3 regions of the Arthrobacter sp. fls2-241-R2A-172 genome follow, and region 2 is predicted to be linked to each of the others. Evidence: riboswitches for the same ligand, from Rfam matches in the RefSeq annotation. Region 2 holds a riboswitch; each other region holds the start of a gene.
The links. Region 2 has a riboswitch for glycine ahead of gcvP (aminomethyl-transferring glycine dehydrogenase). Riboswitches for the same ligand answer to the same signal wherever they lie in the genome.
Positions count from the first base shown of each region.

Region 1: it holds a riboswitch for glycine, as region 2 does, so the genes downstream of both, gcvP (aminomethyl-transferring glycine dehydrogenase) here and gcvP (aminomethyl-transferring glycine dehydrogenase) in region 2, are expected to answer to the same signal.
Region 3: it holds a riboswitch for glycine, as region 2 does, so the genes downstream of both, cycA (D-serine/D-alanine/glycine transporter) here and gcvP (aminomethyl-transferring glycine dehydrogenase) in region 2, are expected to answer to the same signal.

Region 1 covers NZ_JARVTB010000012.1:186,172-192,326, reverse strand. The annotation lists gene gcvP (aminomethyl-transferring glycine dehydrogenase) at 1-2,690, opposite strand, end outside; glycine riboswitch at 2,839-2,937, opposite strand; gene QRM57_RS17155 (PucR family transcriptional regulator) at 3,012-4,508, opposite strand; gene speB (agmatinase) at 4,699-5,703, shown strand; gene QRM57_RS17145 (purine-cytosine permease family protein) at 5,700-6,155, shown strand, end outside.
Region 2 covers NZ_JARVTB010000003.1:84,679-90,833, reverse strand. The annotation lists gene gcvP (aminomethyl-transferring glycine dehydrogenase) at 1-2,188, opposite strand, end outside; glycine riboswitch at 2,241-2,364, opposite strand; glycine riboswitch at 2,366-2,463, opposite strand; gene QRM57_RS05975 (TetR/AcrR family transcriptional regulator) at 2,559-3,098, opposite strand; gene QRM57_RS05970 (MFS transporter) at 3,171-4,718, shown strand; gene QRM57_RS05965 (sigma-70 family RNA polymerase sigma factor) at 4,777-5,592, opposite strand; gene QRM57_RS05960 (flagellar protein FlgN) at 5,803-6,155, shown strand, end outside.
Region 3 covers NZ_JARVTB010000001.1:525,143-531,297, reverse strand. The annotation lists gene QRM57_RS02485 (ExeM/NucH family extracellular endonuclease) at 1-1,859, shown strand, start outside; gene cycA (D-serine/D-alanine/glycine transporter) at 1,927-3,393, opposite strand; glycine riboswitch at 3,538-3,636, opposite strand; gene QRM57_RS02475 (FAD/NAD(P)-binding protein) at 3,710-5,671, opposite strand; gene QRM57_RS02470 (prolyl oligopeptidase family serine peptidase) at 5,732-6,155, shown strand, end outside.

The DNA of each region.
Region 1 (6,155 bases), on a different contig from region 2:
GAATTCACGACGGCGGCAGCGGTGTGCGGCGCGTTGCGCAGCGGCGACTCCTCGACAGTGAAATCACCGCTGGCCACCTGCTCGATCTCGGCACGGATGGTGATCATGGCTTCGATGAAACGGTCGATTTCGGCCAGGTCCTCGGACTCGGTCGGTTCCACCATCAGGGTCCCAGCAACCGGGAAGGCCAAGGTGGGGGCGTGGAAACCGAAGTCGATCAGGCGCTTGGCCACGTCTTCAGCAGTAACACCCGTGCGTGCCGTCAGCTCGCGGAGGTCCAGGATGCATTCGTGCGCAACCAGGCCGCCTTCACCGGTGTAGAGAACCGGGAAGTGCTCATCCAACCGGGAAGCAACGTAGTTCGCGGCCAGCAGTGCCGACTTGGTGGCTTCGGTGAGGCCCTGGCCACCCATGAGCTTCACGTAGGCCCAGGAGATCGGCAAGACACCTGCGGATCCATACCGCGAAGCGGAAATCGCCACGCCATGACCCGGTTCGTGGGCGGCCTTGTTGGCATCGCCGGGCATGAACGGGGCCAAGTGGGCTTTCGCAGCAACGGGTCCAACACCGGGACCGCCGCCACCGTGCGGGATGCAGAAGGTCTTGTGCAGGTTCAGGTGGGAGACGTCGCCGCCGAACTTGCCCGGCTGGGCAAGGCCAACCAGGGCATTGAGGTTCGCGCCATCGACGTACACCTGACCACCGGCCTGGTGAACGGCGTCGCACACCTCAACGACGTCGGCGTCGTAGACACCGTGCGTGGACGGGTAGGTGATCATGATGCAGGACAGGACGTCCTTGTTGGCTTCGATCTTGGCGGTCAGGTCCGCGTGGTCGATGGTGCCGTCAGCGGCGGTCGCGACCACAACCACTTTCATGCCGGCCAGCACCGCGGACGCAGCGTTGGTGCCGTGGGCGGAAGCGGGGATCAAGCAAACGGTGCGCTGCTCGTCGCCCCGGGACAGGTGGTAGCCGCGGATCGCCAGCAGGCCCGCGAGCTCACCCTGCGAACCGGCGTTCGGCTGGATGGACACTTGGTCGTAGCCGGTGATCTCCGTGAGGTCGGCTTCCAGGTCCTCGATGAGTTCGCGCCAGCCGGCCGTCTGGTGGTCCGGTGCGAAGGGGTGGATGGAGGCGAACTCGGGCCAGGAGATGGCTTCCATCTCTGCCGTGGCGTTGAGCTTCATGGTGCACGAACCCAGCGGGATCATGGTGCGGTCCAGTGCGAGGTCCCGGTCGGACAGCTTGCGGATATAGCGCAACAGCTGCGTCTCGGAACGGTGCGTGTTGAACACCGGGTGCTGCAGGAAATCGCTGGTCCGGACCACGTCCGAGGGCAGCTCGAAGCCCGCCGCGTCCTTCACCGGACCGGCACCGAAGGCGACGGCAACGGCGGAGAGGACCTCCGGCGTCGTGGTTTCATCAATCGAGACGCCCACGGTGTCGGCGTCGATGAACCTCAGGTTGATGCCGCGGGCTTCGGCGGCGGCGATGACTTTGTCAGCCTTGCCGGGGACGCGGACCGTGAGGGTGTCGAAGAAGGACTCGGTCACGAGTTCGCGGCCAGCCGCCTTCAGCGCCGTCGCCAGCGTTCGTGCATGGCCGTGAACGGTTTCGGCGATCGACTTCAGGCCTTCCGGGCCGTGGTAGACGGCGTACATCGAGGCCACGATGGCCAGCAATGCCTGGGCTGTACAGATGTTGGACGTGGCCTTTTCGCGGCGGATGTGCTGCTCGCGGGTCTGGAGGGCCAGGCGGTAGGCGGGGACGCCCGCGTTGTCCTTGGAGACGCCGACGATGCGGCCCGGAAGCGTGCGCTCCATGCCTTCGCGGACGGCCATGTACGCGGCGTGCGGGCCGCCGAAGAACAGCGGGACACCGAAACGCTGCGCGGTTCCGACGGCGACATCGGCACCTTGCTCGCCCGGGGGCGTGATGAGGGTGAGCGCCAGCAGATCGGCCGCGACAGTGACCAAGGCGCCACGTTCCTTGGCTTCGGCGATCACCGGGGCATGGTTGAAAACGCGGCCCGAAACGCCCGGCTGCTGCAGGACGATACCGTTGATGTCGCCGTCGGGCAGGCCGGCAGAGAGGTCCGCGATCTCGACCTCAAAACCCAGCGCCTCGGCGCGGCCCTTCACGATTGCGATGGTCTGCGGGAGGAGGTCGGCGTCCAGGACGGTCTTGCCGTCCTTCACAGCCTTGTTCGCCCTGCGCATGAGCAGCACTGCCTCGGCAACGGCGGTAGCTTCGTCCAGCAGCGAGGCGTTGGCCACGGGAAGTCCCGTGAGGTCCTGGACCATGGTCTGGAAGTTGAGCAGCGCTTCGAGGCGGCCCTGGGAAATTTCCGGCTGGTACGGGGTGTAGGCCGTGTACCAAGCCGGGGATTCGAGGATGTTGCGGCGGATGACGGGCGGCGTCACGGTGTCGTAGTAGCCCTGGCCGATCATCTGCACGGCGGTTTTGTTCTTGGAAGCCAGCTTGCGCAGCTCAGTGAGGACCTGCACCTCGGTGAGGGCGTCCTGCAACTTCAGCGCAGTGTCCTGGCGGATGGAATCTGGGACAGCAATGTCCACCATGCCGTCGACAGAGTCAAGGCCGATGGCCTTGAGCATGGTGTCAACATCGGCCTGGCGGCGGGCGCCGATATGCCGGTCCGCGAACGCGGTGGGGGTTGATTGAACAGTCAAGAGGAACTCCATGATTCAGGCGCCTGCTGAGCGCCACGATGATGTGGGTTCCTCCCCGCTCTGTATTGGACCTGAGAGATTCCGCAGGAATGGTTGCCTGCTTGCACCGTCGGTGAGCCCGGTTTCCCGGACTGCTTTCCAGAGTTGCCTAACCGCGGCGGTACATGGGCCTGAGAGATTCCTGGGGAGGATTTGCTCCTACGGCGCCTGACTGGATGTACCGGCAGGACTCTCCCGCCGCAGATCAAAAGCGTTGCATCACGTGAGTGACACGCTTCACACCATAGCGGGTTGTTTTGAAAAAGCGCAAGCAAGCTGTGGCTACTGATGCATCGCTTCGTGGATCTGCAGTGCGAACCACAACTGCGCAACCGTGGACGTTTCGCCCATGTCCAGCCCCGTCAACTCACCGATTTTCCGGATCCGGTAGATGATGGTCTGCCGGTGCGCGAACAGCGTCGCAGCCGTCTTTTGCCAGGAACGTTGAGAATCCAAATATGTCCTCAGGGTCAGGATCAGATCGCCGTCCTGTCTCTGCTCATAGTCGAAAACCGGGCCCAGCAAGCGGCGCACCAACGCCGTCCCTTCCTCGAATCCGGTCAACCCAAGCCACGACGGTCCCTGCGCGTATCGGGCCAATTCCAGCCTGTTGGCGCGTGCCGAACCCAAGGCCCACAGCGACTCCTGCAGCGCCCGTTGGATTCCGGCCACAGCAGCGGGCGTGCTGATCCCGATCACGCTGCCAACGCCGCTGCAATGCACCAGGACCTCATCGGACACATCCGCCGGGACCACCACATGGAGCCGGTTGTTCCGCTTCAAGGACGCCGACGCAACCCCGTGCCGCCACAGGTCGATGTGGACGCCGGCCAGCCGGTCGTCGTGCGGTTCCGTCGCGTTGCCCGCGGCCATGGCGACCATCAGGAAGTCCGCGGCCGGTATGCCAAACGAGACCATCCGGCTTTCCATTTCCGCCACCCCGAGCCGCCCATCCGTGGCCTGCAGCAGGAACTCACCGGCCAGCCGGTGGCGGCTTTCCAGCGACAAGACAATCCGTGAGAGCTGCAGTCCCAGCACGGTCGCGGCGTGGAGGAGTACGACGGCGTCCGGGTGCGGTTCGCTGTTGGGCAGCACAACCAGGAGCGCATTCGCGTGGGTGGGAATGTCCATGGTCAGCACGTGCCGGCCACGGATCCGGTGCCACTGGAAGTTCTTGCCTGCAACGGACACCTGGCCCGGGTGCGGCGACCATTCCTCCACAAGGAAGCCGGGCAGCGGATGGCCCTCCGGATGCCATGGATGCAGGCAGCGGCGGTCCACCACGAAAAGTTCCGAATCCAGCTCCGTGGCCAACCTCAGGACCAGGCTCTGCCAGTGGTCCTCGGAGGCGCCAGCGGTCCGCAGCAGGTCATAGACCCGCGCGGTTTGCCGAAGCCGACGCGATTCTTCGAGCAGCGAGGACTCTGCAACCGACCGGGCAATCGCGATGAAGGGCAGGGGGTAGGGAATGTTGAGCAGGGGCAGGGGCAACTGTTCGCAGGCCGCCAGGAACTCGGCCGTCAGCGGTGGCGCGTGCATCTTTTCCCCGATTGCCAGAGCGCTGGCACCTGCATCCACCAGGGCCTCGGCGAGCGCAACCTGTCCCGCCGGATCGGACGGGATGGACAACCCGTTGGTCATCATGAGTTCGCCGCCCGTGACCCATTCCCACAGCCTGGGGAGGTCGGAGGTATGAGCCCAGGTGATGCGGTTGTCTTGTCCGGAGGCGCCGGCCAGGAGCGTCAGTCCGAGCTGCGGCTCAGCCACGAGTTCTGCCACTGTGATTGCCGTTCCGGGCCCTCCCTTCCCTTGCGCATGGCAGTCGCCGCGCGGCGCTTAGACGTTTGTCTAAACGCTTCGACCATTTGTAGTCAATGTACCGCTATGCGGAGTGATCCGCGTCACGAAGAATTGAGGTATGCACTTCCCGCTCAACGGCGAGCGCCCCAGCTACCTGAAGGATCCAGCCATGACAACGCACCAGCCCATTGGCCCCGTGGATGCAACCAAAGTTCCCCGTTACGCAGGCCTGGGCACCTTCGCCCGGCTCCCCCAGATCGACCGCGTCCCGGATTACGACATCGCCATCGTCGGTGTTCCGTTCGACGGCGGAACCTCTTTCCGCCCCGGCGCCCGCTTCGGTCCGGCCGCAGTCCGCGAGGCCTCGCGGCTCCTGCGCCCTGGCTACCACCCGGAACTCGACGTCGAGCCCGTGTACGAGGCACAGGTAGTGGATGCCGGCGACATCGCCTGCACTCCCTACGACATCACCCGCGCTGTGCGTGAGATCGAGGAGCAGGCTCTGCCCCTGATCAGCGAGGAGAAACGACTCATCTCCATCGGCGGCGACCACACCATCGCATTGCCCATGCTTCGGGCTTTGAACAAGGTCCACGGCCCGGTTGCGTTGCTGCACTTTGACGCCCACCTGGACACCTGGGACACGTACTTCGACCAGCCCATCACACACGGGACCATCTTCCGGCGCGCTTTTGAGGAGGGCCTCCTGGTGGAGGACAAGTCGATGCACGTGGGGATCCGCGGCCCCGTCTACGACCGCAACGACTTCCTCCGCGACCACGAGTTCGGTTTTCAGATCATCCGCTGCTCGGACCTGGACGTTATGGGCGTCCCGGCCGCGATCCAGCAGGTGAAGGACCGACTCGACGACACCCCGGTCTACGTTTCGATCGACATCGACGTCCTGGACCCGGCATTCGCGCCTGGCACGGGCACTCCGGAGATGGGCGGTCTCCACTCCCGCGAACTCCTGGCCCTGCTCCGCGGGCTGGACGGCATCAACATCGTGGGCGCAGACGTCGTCGAAGTCGCTCCGGCGTACGACCATGCGGACATCACCACCGTGGCAGCGGCTACCCTGGTGTTCGATCTGCTCGGTGTGATGGTGAACCGCAGCAAGGCAAGCACCGCAGGTGACCGTGAACTGGCTTCGGCATCCAGGAGCGCATCATGAGCACCGCACCTGTCACCGAAGTGCCCCGGCTGGAGGACAAGACCATCCAGCCCATCCCCTTGAACGAGCGGCACGGCAAGGCCAGGGACCTGTTTACCATCTGGTTCGGCTCCAACATCATGATCATGACCATCGTGACCGGCGGACTCGCCACCACGGTGTTCGGCCTGGGCTTCGTGCCAGCCATCGTGGGCATCATCATTGGCAACGTGGTGGGCGGCATTTTCATGGCGCTGCACTCGGCCCAGGGTCCGCAACTAGGCGTGGCGCAGATGATCCAGACCCGAGGCCAGTTCGGTTCATTCGGGGCATTGCTGATCGTGGTCATCGTGGTGGTCATGTACGTCGGCTTTTTCGCAGCCAACCTGGTGTTCGGCGGCGAGGCCATGGCCGCCGTCAGCCCCGGCATCAGCGTTGATGCGGGCATCATCATCATCGGGGTAGTCAGTGTG
Region 2 (6,155 bases):
AAGCCGCATCGCCCGGCATGAACGGTGCCAGGTGTGCCTTGGCGGCAACCGGACCAACGCCGGGACCGCCACCGCCATGCGGGATGCAGAAGGTCTTGTGCAGGTTCAGGTGCGAGACGTCGCCACCGAACTTGCCCGGCTGGGCAAGGCCAACAAGGGCGTTGAGGTTGGCACCGTCGATGTAGACCTGCCCGCCGGCTTCGTGGATGGCGTCGCAGACTTCGCGGACGTCGGCATCGTAGACACCGTGCGTGGACGGGTAGGTGATCATGATTGCCGAGAGGGCGTCGCGGTTGGCCTCGATCTTGGCCTTGAGGTCTACGTGGTCGATGGTGCCATCCGGCGCGGTGGCAACGACCACCACCTTCATGCCCGCCAGGACGGCAGAGGCAGCGTTGGTGCCGTGGGCGGAAGCCGGGATGAGGCAGACGTTGCGCTGCTCGTCACCGTTGGAGTGGTGGTAGCCGCGGATCGCGAGGAGCCCGGCGAGTTCACCCTGGGAACCGGCGTTCGGCTGGATGGAGACCTGGTCGTAGCCGGTGATCTCGGTCAGCTGTGCCTCGAGGTCGGTGATGAGCTCACGCCAGCCTTCTGTCTGGGAGTCCGGCGCGAACGGGTGGATGGAAGCGAACTCCGGCCAGGAGATAGCTTCCATTTCGGCCGTGGCGTTGAGCTTCATGGTGCACGAACCCAGCGGGATCATGGTGCGGTCCAGCGCGAGGTCCCGGTCGGACAGCTTGCGGATGTAACGCAGGAGCTGGGTTTCGGAGCGGTGGGTGTTGAACACCGGGTGCTGCATGAAGTCGCTGGTGCGCTCAACGGAGGATTCCAGCGCGAAGCCTTCAACGGCTTCAGTTACCGAAGCGCCGAAGACGCTTGCGACGTCGGCGACAATCGCCGTCGTCGTTGTTTCATCCACTGAGATGCCAACCGTGTCGGCGTCGACGCCGCGCAGGTTGATGCCCTTGGCCTCAGCTGCGGCCACCAGCTCGGCGGCCTTGCCCGGGACGCGGACCGTGATGGTGTCGAAGAACGAGCCGTGGAGGACCTCGACGTCGGCAGCCTTCAGGGATGCGGCCAGGGTCCGGGCGTGGTCGTGGGCGGTCTCCGCGATTGCCTTCAGTCCCTCGGGGCCGTGGTAAACCGCGTACATGGAGGCCACAATCGCCAGGAGTGCCTGGGCTGTACAGATGTTGGACGTAGCCTTCTCGCGGCGGATGTGCTGCTCGCGGGTCTGCAGCGCCAAGCGGTAGGCGGGGACACCGGCGTCGTCCTTGGAAACGCCTACCAGGCGGCCGGGCATGGAGCGCTCCAGGCCCTTCTGGACGGCCATGTACGCGGCGTGCGGGCCGCCGAAGAACAGCGGCACGCCCAGGCGCTGGGCGGAACCAACAGCGATGTCGGCGCCCTGCTCGCCCGGAGGGGTGATGAGCGTGAGGGACAGGAGGTCGGCGGCGACCGTGACCAGCGCGCCGCGCTCTTTGGCTTCAGCAATGACGGCGGAGTGATCGAACACGCGGCCGGAAACGCCGGGCTGCTGGAGGACGACGCCGTTGATGGCACCTTCCGGAAGACCGGCGCTCAGGTCGGCTACCTCAACTTCGAAGCCGAGCGCTTCCGCGCGGCCCTTCACGATCGCAATGGTCTGCGGGAGGCAGTCGGCGTCGAGGACAGTCTTGCCGTCCTGGGCGGACTTGTTCTTGTTGGCGCGGCGCATCATCAGCACGGCTTCGGCCACAGCCGTTGCTTCATCCAGGAGGGAAGCGTTGGCGATGGGCAGGCCCACCAGGTCCTGGACCATGGTCTGGAAGTTGAGGAGCGCTTCGAGGCGGCCCTGGGAGATTTCCGGCTGGTACGGGGTGTAGGCGGTGTACCAGGCCGGGGACTCGAGGATGTTGCGGCGGATCACCGGCGGCGTGACGGTGTCGTAGTAGCCCTGGCCGATCATTTGCACGGCGGTCTTGTTCTTGGAGGCGAGCTTGCGGAGCTCGGCAAGGACTTCGACTTCGCTCAGGGCGTTCTGCAGGGTGAGGGCGACGTCCTGGCGGATGTCGTTGGGGACGGCGGTGTCGACCAACGCGTCAACGGTGTCGTAGCCCACGGACTTGAGCATGGTCTCAATGTCGGCCTGGCGGCGGGCGCCAATATGCCGATCAACGAAGGTGGTGGAGGCAGAACTAACCGTCACGAAGGAACTCCATTACTTGGGCGGCGTTTGGGTACGCCACAGTGGCTGGGTTCCTCCCCGCTCTGTATTGGACCTGAGAGTTTCCGCGTTGTTGGAACAACATCGCTTGCACCGTCGGTGAGCACAGCACTCTTTCACCCTTCGGTGGTCAGAGCGCCTGCTGCTTTCCAGAGTTGCCTTGCCGCGGCGGTGCGTGGGCCTGAGAGATTCCTGGGGAGGGTTTGCTCCTACGGCGCCTGCATCACGTGCTTGCAGGACTCTCCCGCCGCAGATCATAGGCAATGTTCAGTTATAACGCGGCCCGATTTCAGGCAGGCCACAAGGGTTAATTGTCCTACGTGTGGCGCGTCGCCGCAAATGGGATGATGCGCTACTTCCGCAGCCGCTCCAGCACTCCGAGCAGGATTTTGACGTCGGCTTCCCGGCCGCCGTCGCTAGCCTCCTGGCCGCCCTCGAACATTGCGTTGAAATACAGTCCGTCGCCCATGTAGCTAACGGCCTTCGCTACCTCGGGTCCGACATCCTTGGCCAGGACATCAAGCCACTGCTTTTGGATTCCGGCAAACCTGCGACGCGTTTCTTCGTGGGCAACCTCGGCCAGCCGGGTAGCAGCGACGAAAGCGCGGTCCATCGGCGTCCCGGCCCACAATGACGTCCGGATGAAGTAGGCAGCGGCACCGTCCGGCGCGGCCCTCATCTGCTCAATGTCCTGTACTGCCAGTTGGTCCAGGCGTTCCAGGAGGGCGCTGATCAGCGACTCCTTGTTGGGGAAGTGGTACAGCAACCCGCCCTTCGAGACGCCGGCACGCTTGGCAACTGCGTCGAGCGTGGCGGCCCGCTCCCCCACCTCTATAAGGAGGGATTCGTAGGCATCCAGGACGGCGTCCCGGGCAACTGGTTTTCGTGGCATGAGTACATCATTCCCTAAAGGCTTGCTGGGGTTTAATTTGAAACTATACCGTCTGGACGGTACAGTAAAGACATGTTCTCGCCGTCCTCCACCCAAGCTCCCAGTTCAGCTCGTCCCGTCATGGGCCCTGCACCGTGGCGCGACTGGACGGCCCTGGCACTCCTGATGTTCCCGGTACTGCTGGTGGCCGTCGACAACACCGCGCTCACCTTTGCCCTGCCCGAGATCGCCCGATCCCTCGATGTCGGTGGCGTGCAACTGCTCTGGATCGTTGACGCCTACCCCTTGGTCCTGGCCGCACTCCTCGTCTCCATGGGCAACCTCGGCGACAGGATCGGCCGACGGCGGCTGCTTCTGATCGGCAGCACGGGCTTTGCTGCGGTTTCGGCTGCTACTGCGTTCGCGCCCTCAGCAGAATGGCTGATTGGCGGACGCGCCGCCCTTGGCGTTTTCGGCGCCATGCTGATGCCCTCAACGCTTTCCCTGATCCGGAACATCTTCACCGACCCCAACCGCCGCCGGCTCGCTATTGCCGTGTGGGCGGCCGGGTTCTCAGGCGGTGCTGCCCTCGGGCCGATCTTCGGCGGTTGGCTGGTGGAACACTTCTGGTGGGGTGCCGTCTTCCTGGTGGCAGCCTTCCTGCTGCTGCCGCTGCTCGCCTTCGGAAAGGTCCTGATCCCCGAGTCCAAAGACGCGAACCCGGGCCGCGTGGATGTCCCCAGCATCGCTTTGTCCATCTTGACCATGGCTCCGTTTGTCTACGGCATCAAAGAATTCGCAGTGCACGGCTTTGGGGCATCAGCCGCGGCGTTCATGCTTTTCGGTCTGGTGATGGGTGTCCTCTTCGTCCGACGCCAGCAGAGGATCGACAGCCCGATGCTGGATGTCAGCCTGTTCAAGAACAAGGTATTCAGTACGGCAATCGTTGCCAACGTACTTTCCCTCTTCTCCATGACCGGCTTCATCTACTTCTTCGCCCAGCACCTGCAATTGGTTGAGGGCCAGTCCCCCATGGAGGCGGGTATCGCAATGATCCCGGCCCTCCTGGCAACAGTCATCGCCGGACTGCTGGTGGTGCCCCTGGTCAAAAAGGTCCGGCCCGGTTTTGTGGTGGCCGGAGGGTTGACGCTCAGTGCCGTTGGCTACCTCGTGGCTGTTGTGGGCGACCACGGCAGCGGCCCCGTGTTCCTCCTGTCAGCCCTCACAGTTCTTGCTGTTGGCGTGGGTGCGGCGGAGACCATCTCCAACGACCTCATCCTGGCCTCCGTACCGGCTGACAAATCCGGGGCAGCATCAGCCATCTCGGAGACCGGTTACGAGTTGGGTTCGCTGTTGGGAACGGCTGTCCTTGGTTCCATCCTCACGGCCTCCTACCAGCACAACCTGGTCATACCTGACGGCGTGTCCGGCCACGCCGCCGAAAAGTCCGGGGAAACCCTGGCCGGCGCCGTTGACGTTGCTTCCACGCTCCCAGCGCCCTTGGCTGAAGCCTTGACGGCCTCGGCACGCGTCGCCTTTGACTCCGGCGTCCACGTCACTGCGGCGATTGGGCTGGTACTCATGGCAGGAGCGGCAGCCCTTGCCGCCGTCGTACTCCGGCGTGTCCCCAAGGCGCACTAGCCGAGTCTACGCAAGGAGGCCGGGTCGCTGAGCGGCCCGGCCTCCTTCGCGTCAGTGTCTAAACGGCGCTGTTGAGTGAGGTCCCCAGGCTAAAGCCGCGGGTGATTCCACCCGTGGTTGCCGCGGCAAGGGATGAAAGATAGTCATTGCGGCGGCGGGCTGTGATGCGCGATTCCGGTTCGAAAACCTGGTCGGGCGAATCGGCGTAATGGGCCGCCAGGCCGTCGCGCATGAGCCGGATCCCCTCAGCCCGCTGCTGCGAGACGGCGGCATGCGTGGAACCCAGTTCCTCGGCAAGCTCCTTCACGGACCGTCCCGCGAGATAGATTTCCTGGACGACGAAGCGCATTTTTTCGGGGAGGGCATCGACGGCGGCACGCAGGTACTTGATCCGCTCATCAGCCAGCACCGAGTGTTCCGGGGAATCCGTGGGGGACGCAACCGTGTCCGCCACCACCTCATCCAGTGAAGTCAGCGTCCGGGATGCGTCCACCAGGGCAGCTTCAACATGGCTACGCTCGACACCCAGGGCCGAAGCCATCTCGGCGACGCTGGGACCCCGTCCCAGCATGCTGGTCAAGGTCTCCTGGACGCCCAGGGTTTCCTTGATCCGCTTGCGGGCCGACCGCGTAGCCCAATCTCCGGCTCTCATCTCGTCCGCAAAGGCACCTACGATCCGGCGGCGCGCGAAAGCACCGAACGGAACACCGAGGTCCGGATCGAAGGAATCAGCAGACGTTATCAGGGCAACGGCACCGACAGAAGCAAAATCATCGCGCGATAAATGCGACGCGCGCGCGCAAAGGTCAGAGACCAGGTAACCAACGAGCGGAAGGTGCTGCAACACCAGCTCGTTGCGCTGTTCGCGATTCAAAAGTGAGTCCCCCCATGAGACCGGATTATTGAGTTGCAAACCCGACTTCTTTGCCGTTTCGCCGATGTCCAGAGACCAATCAGAGCATCGTTGTTGAGCGTTCAATCAGGTACGTATTCAGTGAACATACCACCTCAAAAGCTCCCTGCGTGTACGCTCGACAGAAGTAAAGATAAACCCTGCCAAATTGTGATTTTGGCGGGCCATAAAATGAATTGGGGAACCGTGGGGGCGGACGAGCTATCGGCAACGCTGTGGCGCGAACGGAGGCAGCTGGATTTCCTGCTTTTCCTCCTCGAAACACAGCTCCTGCATCTCCGGGCAGGCAACTGGCACCGGTTGACCTTCACCGCGGCCGAACTCGAAAAAGTCCTGGAAAATCTACGTTTCGAATCCCTCGCACGCGGCGTGGAAGCCTCCGCGCTGGCCGCCGAATGGAAAGCCCCCGATCAATCCACCCTTCCATCCCTTATTTCGCTGGCGCCCCCGGGACTGTGGCCCGAACTCCTTGACGATCACCGCCGGGGACTGACTGCGTTGTTGGCAGGAATTGACCTTGCCGT
Region 3 (6,155 bases), on a different contig from region 2:
CCTCCCTCTTCGCATCCTCGGTTGCGAAGGACCAGCCCACCATCGACGTCCTGAACGCACTTGAGCTGCAGGCCTCCGCTGTGGGCAACCACGAGTTCGACGGCGGCTGGTCAGACCTGCGCGACCGCGTCATCGCCGGAGGCAACAACGCAAAGTTCGCCTACCTGGGCGCCAACGTTTACCAGAAGGGCACCACCACCCCGGTCCTGCCGGAGTACAAGGTCCTGGACATGAACGGCATGAAGGTAGCGGTCATCGGTACGGTCACCCAGGAAGTTCCTTCCCTGGTAACCCCCGCGGGGATCACCGATCTTGAGTTCGGCGACCCCGTGGACGCCATCAACCGGGTGGCTGCGAAGATCAAGGCCGAAAAGCTGGCGGACCTTATCATCGTCGAAAACCATGACGGCGCCGCTTCCGGTACCCCCGAGGGCGCCACGTTGGAACAGGAAGTTGCCGCGGGCGGCCCGTTCGCCAAGCTCGTCAACGAAACCACCCCTGACGTAGCTGCCATCTACACCGGGCACACCCACAAGGAGTACGCCTGGGACGCGCCCGTACTTGACGCCAACCGCCAACCCACCGGCAAGACCCGCCCGATCGTGCAGACCGGCAACTACGGCGAGAACGTGGGCAGCGTAACGCTCACCGTCGACACGGCAACCAAGTCCGTCACCGCCTACAAGGCAGCAGTCGTGGACAGGACCACCGAAACCGCTGAAAGCCTCGTCGCGGCCTACCCGCGGGCGGCCGCAGTGAAAACCATCGTGGATAAGGCCCTGGCCCAGGCTGCTGAAATCGGCAACCAGGCCGTGGGTGCCGTGACCGCCGATATCACCACAGCATTCACCCCGGACCCTGCCGGAGGCGCCCCCAAGCGGGACGACCGCGCCAGCGAATCCACGCTGGGCAACCTGGTAGCGGACTCCCTGGTGGACACGCTCAAGGCGCCCGAACTCGGCGCGGCGGAAATCGGCGTCGTCAACCCCGGCGGCCTGCGCAACGAGCTGTACTACGCGCCGGATGGCACCATCACCTACGCCGAGGCCAACGCGGTCCTGCCGTTCGTGAACAACCTGTGGACCACGTCCCTGACGGGTGCACAGTTCAAAACGCTCCTGGAGCAGCAGTGGCAGACCAACCCGGACGGTACCGTACCAAGCCGCCCGTACCAGCAGCTGGGGGTGTCCAAGAACGTCAACTACACCTACGATGCTGCCCGTCCTGCGGGTGACCGGATTACCGGCATCTGGGTCAATGGCGCTGTGATCGACCCCGCAAAGCAGTACAGGATCGGTACCTTCAGCTTCCTGGCAACCGGCGGTGACAACTTCCGGGTCTTCAAGGAGGGCAGCAACACGAAAGACACCGGCCTGGTGGACCGTGACGCCTGGATCAAGTACCTTCAGGCGCACAACCCCGTCTCGCCGGACTTCGCGCGCCGCTCAGTTGCTGTGGCAAACTCCACCGCAGCCGAGGTCAAGGCTGGCGAATCCATCACGCTGGCGGTCTCCAAGCTGAACCTGACCTCCATCGGCAGCCCTGCGAACACCTTGCTGAAAGCGGTCTTTATCGACGCCAAGGGCGCCTCCGTGGCACTCGGGGACGTCCCGGTATCCGCCGGCGCGGCGACCGTCAACGTGAAGGTGCCCGCTGCAGCGGCCGCAGGTACCGGCACCCTGGTGCTGACCGCCGTCGAGTCCGGAACGGTGGTGAAGGCCCTGGTCAAGGTGGCAACGAGCGGACCCAACCCGCCGCAGTGCACCCCGCCCACCAAGCCGTCCAAGTGGTACGACATTGTGGGATGGCTGCGGTACGGCATCGAATGGTTGCAGTACCAGAAATGCCTTAGAGGCTAAGCGCCCCGTAGCATGCCCCCAAGAGACAGGCCCCTCACGATTGGTTCGTGAGGGGCCTGTCTTGTGGTTACTTGTTTGCCGGCTCCGGGTCCTGGACCCTGGCAGCATCGCTGCGCAGCTCGGCCTGGAAAGCGGCGTACCGGGCCAGGTGGGCCGGACGGCGTCGGAGTACCGCCCAAGCGACCCCCAAAATCACGAACCACAGGGGCGTTGCGAGCAACGCCGCGAGCGTGTCCGGCTGGGTGGTCAGCGCCCACAGCACGAAGGCAAAGAATGCGAACACCACCCACACCATGGCCACTCCACCCGGCATCTTGAACGCCGAAGACTCGTGAAGGTGGGGACGGCGCTTCCGGAACGCCAGGTAGCTGGCCAGGATGATCGACCACACGAAGACGAAGCAGACGGCAGACACGGTGGTCACCATGTCGAACGCCTTGCCGACGTCCTGGCCGGCGTACATGAGCACGACGCCGGACAGCAACAGGACGCAGGACAGAAACAGTGCGTTGCGGGGTACTTTGCGTCCGGAGAGCGCGCCGAAGACCTTGGGGGCATCGCCTTCCTGGGCCAGGCCGAACACCATGCGGGACGTGGAGTAGATCCCGGAGTTGGCTGAGGACATGGCGGACGTGAGGACCACCAGGTTGACGATCGTGGCTGCTGCGCCCAGGCCGGCCAGGGAGAACATGGCAATGAACGGGCTGTGACCGGCAGCGAACTGGGTCCACGGGGTGACGGACATCAGGATGATCAGGGCGCCCACGTAGAAGAGGAGCACGCGGATGGGAATCGAGTTGATGGCCTTGGGCAGGTTCTTTTCCGGGTCCTTGGCCTCGGCCGCAGTAGTGCCCACGAGTTCGATGCCTACGAAAGCGAAGACCGCTATCTGGAATCCGGCGACGAAGCCCATGAATTCGTTCGGGAAGAAGCCTCCATGGCTCCAGAGGTTGGTGAAGCTGGCGGGGCCGGCGTCGGACTGGAAGCCACTGAAAATCATGAACAGGCCAACAATGATCAAGGCCGCGATGGCGACGATCTTGATGAGAGCGAACCAGAACTCGGTTTCGCCGAATGCCTTCACCGTTGCCAGGTTCAGTAGCAGGAGGATGCCGATGGTAATGAGACCCGGCACCCAGAGGGGAAGGGAAGGCCACAGCTCCTGCGAATAGCCTGCGATAGCGATGACGTCCGCGATCCCCGTGATGACCCAGCAGAACCAGTATGTCCAGCCGGTGAAGAAGCCGGCCCAGGGGCCCAGGAGGTCAGCTGCGAAGTCGCTGAAGGATTTGTAGTTCAGGTTGCTGAGCAGCAATTCGCCCATGGCACGCATGACGAAGAACAGCATGAAGCCGATGATCATGTACACGAAGATGACGGACGGGCCGGCGGCGGAGATGGTCTTGCCGGAGCCCATGAAGAGGCCGGTTCCAATGGCTCCGCCGATGGCGATGAGCTGGATGTGGCGGTTGGTGAGTTGCCGCTCAAGATGCGGGGAATCGGTACCGGTTGAAGGTGGGCGCTGAATCGTCAAAGGAACTCCATCGTTCAGGCGGCACGGGGTGCCACAAGATTCGGGTTCCTCCCCGCTCTGTAGATGGACCTGAGAGTTTCCGCAGGCGTGGGCCTGCTTGCACCTTCGGTGAGCCCGGCGTTCCGGACTGCTTTCCAGAGTTGCCTCGCCGCGGCGGTACATGGGCCTGAGAGATTCCTGGGGAGGGTTTGCTCCTACGGCGCCTGTGGTGATGTACCGGCAGGGCTCTCCCGCCGCGGATCAAAAGCGCGCACCACCAGTCGGTGATGCAGCTCACACACTAACGAAGGCCGGGCGGCACTGCAACCCTGAGTCCTCAGCGGGCCAGAATGCTACGCGCAATCTCGTCGGCGTCCCGCAGGGTCCGCTGTCCGCTGGCATAGGCCTGCCCGGTTCGGGGCCGGGCCTCCGCCGCGATGGCCGTGCCCCACTGTGAGGCAGACAACTGTAGGCCCAGCACGTAAAGGTTCTCGGTGACCGCCCCGTTCGCCGCCAAGGGCCGGTACGGATGTGGCACGACGTCCAGACCCGTGGTCTGCATCGGGGTACCTTCGACGCTCATCATGATCTTGGTTCGGACCAACCCGTCAGCCATGAGCTGCTCCAGCAGCGGTGACATATTGATGCCCACCCTGTTGGCAGGCGACATCGCCTCGATCAGGGTCCGGGCTTCCACCGGCGCGTCGCGCACCCATGGCGAAACCGCACGGAACAGTTTCGCGCTCCGGTCCACACTGAACTTCGGGTCCGGGCCAACAAAACTTACGACGCCGGCACGCGCCAGGGCGGCCAGCTGCTCCGAACGCAGCGCGGGCGCCCCACTGGCCAGCCCTTCGACGAAGGATTCGAACCAGCCCCGAAGCCCTGCCAACCAGGATTCGTCCGTGATGCCACCATCAGCCACCACGGATTTCAGGATCGCGCGGCCGGTGTGGAGTGCTCCGATGGCCATCTTCACAGGGTCCGATTCGCCCAAAGCCGATCGGCGCGCGTCATCATCAAGGTATGCCGTGATGGCCGCGTCCAGCTCCCGCCTGGACGCAAAAGTACGCCCTGCCAGCGGCGCGGCTAGCCCGCGAAGATTCAGCCGACGGGACGCGACGACGTGCTTTTCCACGAGATCGCCCACGTCGTTCTCCCACTTCGCTGTGGTGTGCGCGTGCGGTTGGAGTGCGTCCTCGAGGTCCGCCAGGAACTGCGCGGGGTCCTTGATCGCAGTGGGTTGTGAGCGGGCCAGCGTTGAGTAATACGCCCACAGCGCATCACGGTGCAGCAGCGGCCAAAGATCGTGGTCGAAACCGGGCTGGATTCCGGCCGCGCGAAACCGGTCCACGGCGTCTTCGGTCAGGTAGCGCATGGTGATGCTGCTGGGGTAGTAACCCGCCAGCCCCGCCTTGGCCCGGTAAGGGGTGCCCCGCCGGGAGGCAGCAATAATCCTGGGTTCCCGGCCCGATGCCCGATACTCCAACACCCCTGCCCCCGGAGAACCGGCCTCGACGAACTTCCCGCCGCGGCCCTCCGTCAGCTGTCCCATGACGTCGAAGAAGTTCAATCCCATTCCGCGGATCAGCACCGGCTCGTTATCCGGCACCGCCTCCCACTCAACGTCGGCGGGTGGCGCCGGCGGAAAATAGAGCAGTCCTTGCTCCTCCGCCGCGCTCTTGAAAGACCTTTGCTCGGGATTCAGCCGGGACTCGATATGACCTAACGCGAGGACCACGGAGCCGACGGTGAGGGTGGCACCGTTGGCGAGTTCGACGTCGAACGCGTTTTTTGTTCCGTCCTTCACCGGTCGCGCCGCGACGGCGGAGGTCTCATGGAACGTGACCTTGACGCCGTCGGGCAGCCGCTCGAGCAAGCCATCCAGGGTCTGGCGCAAGTACCGCCCATACAGGGCACGGCTGGGGAAGTCATGCGATTCGAGGGTGGCAAGCTCCGCCTTTTCGGCGTCGTCCAGTCCCAAGCCATCACGACGCCGGGCCTCGCGCCACTTGTCGAACGAACCACCGGCCAGCGGAGGAGCGAGCTCAGGGTCCTCCGGGATGAGCGTCGGATAAAACGACTGGGTGTTCATCAGGTAGAGCCGGGACTGCCCCGGCTGCCACACGTGGCCCGAACCCGCGGGGAAAGGATCCACCACGTCGATGTGCAGGGTGGCCCCCGACGCGCGCACAGCATGACCCCCGGCAGCCCAATTCGCGAGCAACCGCTCAAGGACGCTGGTGCCCCGGGGGCCAGCCCCCAGCAGGGCAACACGGTTGGTTTCGGATTTAGCCACGCTCAAGCCTAACTTCTGCGTGACTTGCTTACTGTTGAAAAGTGTTGCTTGGATGGGGCAATGACCACCACAGAAGCTGATCAGACGCCACTTCCCGGGAACGAGGCTGCGCCAGGCCGTCCCCGCCACGCCGCTGAGGTTGCGCCTGAACCCACGGATGAAAACATCTGGCTCGAAGACATCCATGGCGAAGAGCAGCTTGCATGGGTCCGGGAACAGAACGCGCGAACCGAAGAATTGCTTGAGGACGCTGAATACTCCGCCGTCGAAGCCGGAATCCTTGAGGTCCTGGACTCAACGGACCGCATTGCCATGGTCTCCAAGCGCGGCGGGTTCTACTACAACTTCTGGAAAGACCAGGAACACCCCAAGGGTCTCTGGCGCCGCACCACATGGGATAGCTACCTCACCGACGCTCCTGAATGGGACGTCCTCCTGGACGTTGATGCGCTGGCTGCAGCGGAGGGCGTCGAATGGGTCTTCC